2 regions of the Peptoniphilus sp. DNF00840 genome follow, and region 2 is predicted to be linked to the other one. Evidence: riboswitches for the same ligand, from Rfam matches in the RefSeq annotation. Region 2 holds a riboswitch; the other holds the start of a gene.
The links. Region 2 has a riboswitch for FMN ahead of HMPREF1864_RS06540 (ECF transporter S component). Riboswitches for the same ligand answer to the same signal wherever they lie in the genome.

Region 1 (3,404 bases), on a different contig from region 2:
GGCTTTGCATCATCTTCTACAAGCTTGTTGGCAGTTAAAGCTCTTTCCCAAGCTGAAATCCCCGTAGTTGTGTCTACGTGGTCAACTGAAACTGTGAAGGCAGTTTCGTGGTTGTCTGTGTTGTCTGCAACCATTTGATTTAATTTTAATTTTTCTGCGTATGTCCTAGACATTGGCATACAGATTAGACCCTTTGCAAGGGAAGCCATGGTGTTTAGACTTTCACCAGTGGCGAACTCTGCTGCCTGAATCATATCACCTTCGTTTTCTCTATCTGGTTCGTCAGTTACTATAATGATTTCGCCCTTTTTAAGAGCTTCAACAACTTCTTCAATAGAATTAACTTTCATTTTATCTCCTCTCAATTAAAATCCATTTTCTAGTAAAAATGATTCAGTAATTTTGCTTTCACTTTTTGCATTTACAAAATTGTAGACATAGCGGCCAATGATGTCGGTCTCAATATTAATCATATCTCCCACTTTTTTATTTATAAGATTGGTGTTCCTAATAGTTGTCGGAATAATTGAAACTTCAAAATATTTTTCTCCAACCTTTGAGACAGTAAGACTTATTCCATCAAGGGCAATGGACCCCTTGGGGGTAATGTACTTAAAATTATCGGAGTCAAACTTTATCCTGTAGACAATTTCATTTCCGTGGTTGAGGATAGAAATTATTTCTCCAATTCCATCAACGTGACCTTGTACTATGTGACCGTCAAGTCTCTTTGAAGGGCTTAGGGCTCTTTCAAGATTTAGCCTTTCGCCTCTTTTTAAATTTTTAAAAGTTGTGGACTTTATAGTTTCCACCATTACATCAGCCTTGTAAAAGTCATCGCCTAATTCTGTTACTGTAAGGCAAACGCCATTAGTTGCAATAGAGTCACCCACATTTGTTCCCTCCAAAACTTTTTTGCAGGAAACTCTCAAGCTGTAGAGGTCGCGTTCTCTTTTAATATCAGATAGGCTGCCAATTTCTTCTATAATTCCTGTGAAAATTTTAATCACACCTTCCAGTGACAAGTATGTCATCAAATAATTTTTCGCACTTCATATCCTTTATCCTAATTGCATTTTTGAGCTCATCAATTTCAAGGTCGCCTATGGCAGGTATCCCCTTGGACCCAAGTAAGATTGGGGCAATGAAGAAGTAAAATTTATCAACTAAGTTATTTTTTAGCATTTCAGCATTTAAGGTCCTTCCACCTTCAAGTATGATGGAGGAGATGTCGTAGTCCTTTAATTTTTCCATAAGGTCTTTGAGGTCAACCCTCTTGTCCTTGTTCTTACAAATTATGACTTCAACATTTTTCATTGCCTTTAATTTTTCTAGCTTATCCTTGTCGCAGTTTTCTGTTGTTGCTATTATTGCGATCGAATCTAAGTCATCGCTTAGGACTTTTGCATCAAGGGGGATCTTCAAGCTTGAATCTGTGATGATCCTTATGGGATTGTTTTTATATTTGCCGTGACGGGTGTTAAGGCTTGGGTCATCTGCAAGGACTGTTCCTATTCCCACCATTATTGCATCAAGTTGTCCCCTTAGTTCATGACCCTGAGCTCGTGAAAATTCTGATGTAATCCACTTGGACTCGCCAGACTCTGTTGCAATTTTTCCGTCAAGAGATATGCCAGCCTTTAGGACCACAAAGGGTCTCTTGTTTTTTAAGTAAGCGAAGAAGCTTTCATTTAGGTTTAAACATTCTTCTTCGCAAAGACCTTCTGTAACAGAGATACCTGCATCTTCCAAAATTTTTATTCCCCTGCCAGAAACTTTTTCAAAGGGGTCAGATGTTCCTATGACAACTCTTCTTATTCCTTCCTTTACAATTTTCTCAGCACAGGGAGGAGTCTTGCCATAGTGGGAGCAGGGCTCGAGATTGACATAGAGGGTTGCGCCTCTTATGTCTTCGCCACGAGATTTTGCATCTAAGATGGCATTTACTTCTGCATGGTTTTCGCCAAATTTTAGGTGGGCGCCTTGACCAATTATCTTGTCATCTTTTACAATTACGCAGCCAACAAGGGGGTTGGTCTTTGTCTTGCCAGTTCCCTCTCTTGCAATTTCAAGGGCACGTTCCATGTAAAAGATATCGTTAAAATCTTCTAAATACATTAAATCACCTATAAAAAAAGAGCCCATGCAGGGCTCAAAAAATTTAAAATTTATCTTCTTTCATCCAGACTATACTGTCGGTATTGGAATTGCACCAATTCAGCTTTCGCTCGCGGACTTTTACCGCCGGTGAGGAATTGCACCTCGCCCTGAAGAGTTTTATTAACTTATGAATTTATAATAACACTAGAAATTAAATTGTCAAGAAAAAGCAAATCATTTTCCCTCTTTGATCTTTTTTATTAAGGTGATGACATCCTCAAAGACAGAGTCTATGTCCCTGTCGGCATCAATGATATAGTCAGCGTAGGGGTCAAGGTCTTCTAAGACATCAAGTCTCTTTTCTATATCATTTGCACTGTCGTGCCTCTTTATCATCCTATCCCTCAAAGTATCCCTTGAGCACTTTAGGTAAATTGATTTTGCATTTTCAAATTCTTTTTTAATAGCTATGACGCCTTCCTTGTCAACAACAATAACGCAGTCCTTGTGCTTGTTGTTATTCTTTTCAAGGTCTTCCTTTAAGGTTGAGTAGTAGTTGCCAACGTAGCAAGTTGTCCCAATAAATAAATTCTCCTTGTCCATCTTCTTAAAAAGCTCTGAGTCGATGAAGTTATAATCCATGCCATCCACTTCAGAGATTCTTGGTTTTCTTGTAGTGTAAGTAATAATTTTTTCGATTCCGTGTGAGGTCAAGGCATTCCTTATAGTAGACTTGCCTGAACCAGAGTGTCCTAGTATTAAATAAATCATAATTGCTCCTTAAAATTTAATTTATTAAAGTATAACATATTTTTTCTATTATGCTTTACAATTTTAAAAATTTGAAGTAATATGGAAAAGATAAAATATTAGATGGAGGTTAGGATGAAACATTTAATTGAGCCACTAGATTTTACAACTGAAGAGTACGAAGAAATTTTTAGACTAGTTGATAACATTATCGCAAATCCAGATGATTATTCTCACGTTTGCGACAATAAGTTATTGGCTAGTCTTTTTTTTGAGCCTTCCACTAGGACTAGACTATCCTTTGAGACAGCTATGCTAAGATTGGGAGGACGAGTAATTGGATTTTCTGACGCAGGTGTAAGCTCATCATCAAAGGGAGAGACCCTACTTGATACCATTAGGGTTATAGAAAATTATGCGGACATTTGTGCTATGCGTCACCCCAAAGAAGGGGCAGCCCTTATGGCATCAAAGGTCGTTAAGACAATGCCGATTATAAATGCAGGAGACGGGGGACACTTTCACCCAACTCAAACTCTTGCAGACTTAATAAC
Region 2 (3,404 bases):
GACTTGTAAAAAAATCTGAACTGCAAAAGACCTACGAGGACCTTTCGAGAAACTTTGAGCTTGAAATCATCGCCAAGGACAAAAAATTAAACGACAAGATTTCTGCCAAGGACTTTGGTTACATTGACTCTCTTGGAAGTGACTCCATAGACCAGACAGCCTTCTATTGGCCAGTAGCATCTCTTGTGCCAAAACACTACCAAGTAGACACTGACCTTACCTACGATGGAGAAGCCCTAGACAAAAAAATAAATAAACTTAAGCCAGTCTTGGGTCAAAAGGACCACTCAGAAGATGCAAAAGTCATCTTCAAAAATGGAGAATTTAAAATCCAAGATGAAGTTCACGGCAACTTCATAAAGATGGACGAATTTAGAAATACCATCTTAGGTTACTTTGGAGATAAGAAGGAAAAACTTAACCTTGCAGATGAAAATCTCTACCAAGAGCCAAAGGTAACTAAGGACTCAGAATATCTAAAAAATCAACTTGCATCCTATAAAGACATCTACAAGAAAAAAATAATTTTTGACTTTGACGATAGGAAGGAAGAGGTGACAGGTCAAGGGATAATTGCCATGTATTCCAAGTCCAATGACGGGACCCTTGCCCTTGACGAGGACAAACTAAGACACTTTGTGGAAAGACTTGCAGCCAAGTATGACACCTACAGGACAAGCAGGATTTTTAACTCAACAGGACTTGGCCTAATGAAAGTTGACGGAGGCATCTATGGTTGGCTAACAGATAGGAAGGCTACAAGAGAAAAAATAAAAGAAGCCCTTGCGAAAGATGAACCAGTTACAATTAAACCATCCTACAGACAAGACGCAGTATCAAGAAAGCTTGACGATGTTGGCAAGACCTACATCGAAGTAGACCTTGCAAGGCAAAAACTTTGGTACTACAAAGACGGAGTCTTACAACTTGAAACCAATGTTGTAACAGGAAACCCAACCAAGGGTAACGGAACACCAACAGGCACCGACAGGATTTGGTCCCGTGAAAGAGATAGGTACCTAACAGGAGAAACCTACCGTTCAAAAGTTTCCTACTGGGCACCAATAAACTGGTCGGGAGTGGGCCTTCACGATGCATCATGGAGATCAACCTTTGGAGGAAATATTTATAAGTCAGGTGGCTCTCATGGTTGCATAAACATTCCAGTCCCAGTAATGAAAAACCTATATCCACAAACCTTTACGGGTATGCCGGTTATAGTTTACAACTCAGCAACCCAAAGGGTAAATAATGCTGGCGGACAAGTAATAGTTGGTCAACCACAAGCACAAACTCAACAAGCACAAACTAACTAAGGACAATAAAATTAATTACAAAAACAAATTGATAAAATAATATAAATTAACTCCACATAAAGCTTGAAAAAAATTTAACAAGTGATATAATAAAAACATCAAATAAATAATATTTTAAATCTTCAGGGAAGGGTGCAAATCCCAACCGGCGGTAAAGTCCGCGAGCGCAAGCCGAATTGGTGCAATTCCAATACCGACAGTAAAGTCTGGATGAGAGAATGATTTAAACTTTCATGCCCCGAAGGTTCGGGGTTTTTTTATGCCCCAACAGGAGGAAAAATGAATAAAGTAAATTCAAGTTCTATGATAAGAACAAAAGACATGACGAAAATTGGAATGCTATCAGTAATTGGTTTTATACTAATGTATTTTCAACTACCACTTACCTTTGTAGCACCACCCTTTATGAAGCTAGACATCTCAGACCTACCAGTCCTTATGGGGGCCTTCACAATGGGACCAGCCTATGGCATCATAATAGCAGCCCTAAAAAACATAATGCACATAATCTTTAAGGGCACAATGACAGCAGGAGTTGGCGAACTATCCAACTTCATCATTTCATCAACCTTTGCCTTCGTGTCAGCCTACTTCTATAGAAGACACAAGACATACAAGGGAGCAATAGTATCAATGACACTAGGAGTCCTTGCCATGACAACACTCGCAATGATCTCCAACTACTTCGTAGTATTCCCACTATACGGCAAAGTAATGCCAATGGATGCAATCATAGGAATGGGAACAGCAATCACACCAAAGATCACAGGCCTATTCACAATGATGATCTACTCAGTCCTACCCTTTAACCTAATAAAAGGCTTCACAACATCAGCAGTGATGATGTTAGTCTACAAAAGAGTCTCACCACTCTTTAAAAACTAAAAAAGAAAAGATCAAAGATAAAATAAAACAAAAGCAAGTTGTCCTAGGGCAGCTTGCTTTTTTATTTGATATAATAAAAGTCGCAAAGAAAAATTTTAAAATTACAAAATCACAAAATCACAAAGAGAGGTAAAAAATGAAAATACTATGCGCAGGTCCAACATCAATCGACCCAAGAGTAATGGAAGTAATGGGCAAGTCCCTAACTAACCCAGACATAGATCCAGAATACGAAAAGAAACACAGACAAGTAGAAAAGAAAATTTCCAAACTCCTAAAGACAGAAGCAACATCCTTCATCATGCTAGGCGAAGGAATGATAGGACTAGAAGGCGCCATCATAAACTTAGTAGAAGAAGGCGACAAAGTCCTAGTCCTTAACAACGGAGTCTTTGGAGCAGGCTTTGCCGACTTTGTAAAATACTACGGAGGAGAGCCCTACATATACGAGGACGATTTCAGAAGAGGATTCGACATAGAAAAACTTAAAAACTTCCTAGAAAAAAATCACAACTTCAAAGTAGCAACCATGGTCCACTGCGAAACACCATCAGGCATCACCAACGACGTCAAGACCATCTGCAAGCTCCTAAACTCCTACGGAATCCTAACAGTAGTCGACACAGTATCAGGCATGGGGGGAGAAGAATTTGACTTCGACAACTACAAAGTAGACATCGCCCTAGGAGGAAGCCAAAAATGTATCTCAGCACCAACAGGCCTAACCCTAGTGACCATATCAGAGAGAGCCAAGAAGGCAATAAGAGAAAGGAAAAAACCAGTACCATCATATTATATGAACTTCGAAAACTACTACGCCTACTCCGACGGCTTCGCCTTCCCCTACACAATGAACGAAAACCTAACCTACGCCCTAGACTTAGCCCTAGACTTATTATTTGAAAAAGACTCCCTAGCCCTACACAAAAAATACGCAGAAGTCACAAGAGAAATATTTGAAAGAGCAGGCTTCGAACTCTACGCAAAAGACTCCAGGTCCAACACCCTAACAGCAGTCATAGTGCCAGAAGGCTTCATAGCAGAAGACATCATCGGAGCCTTGAGAAAAAAAGGAATCCTAATCTCCAAAGGAGCAGGAGACATCTTCGAAAAAGTATTTAGAATAGGACACATGGGCAACAACATATCCTATGAAAATTTCTTAGAACTCTATGAAAAGTTAGATGAGGTCTTTGGGGAACT

Region 1: linked by a shared signal. The riboswitch ahead of ribD (bifunctional diaminohydroxyphosphoribosylaminopyrimidine deaminase/5-amino-6-(5-phosphoribosylamino)uracil reductase RibD) and the one ahead of HMPREF1864_RS06540 (ECF transporter S component) in region 2 are both predicted to bind FMN.

The regions. Positions count from the first base shown of each region.
Region 1 is NZ_KQ960218.1:49,630-53,033, reverse strand. It holds gene HMPREF1864_RS05535 (bifunctional 3,4-dihydroxy-2-butanone-4-phosphate synthase/GTP cyclohydrolase II) at 1-350, opposite strand, end outside; gene ribE (riboflavin synthase) at 366-1,010, opposite strand; gene ribD (bifunctional diaminohydroxyphosphoribosylaminopyrimidine deaminase/5-amino-6-(5-phosphoribosylamino)uracil reductase RibD) at 1,003-2,118, opposite strand; FMN riboswitch at 2,167-2,279, opposite strand; gene HMPREF1864_RS05520 (guanylate kinase) at 2,335-2,871, opposite strand; gene pyrB (aspartate carbamoyltransferase) at 2,986-3,404, shown strand, end outside.
Region 2 is NZ_KQ960238.1:20,423-23,826, reverse strand. It holds gene HMPREF1864_RS06545 (L,D-transpeptidase family protein) at 1-1,316, shown strand, start outside; FMN riboswitch at 1,431-1,543, shown strand; gene HMPREF1864_RS06540 (ECF transporter S component) at 1,596-2,201, shown strand; gene HMPREF1864_RS06535 (pyridoxal-phosphate-dependent aminotransferase family protein) at 2,338-3,404, shown strand, end outside.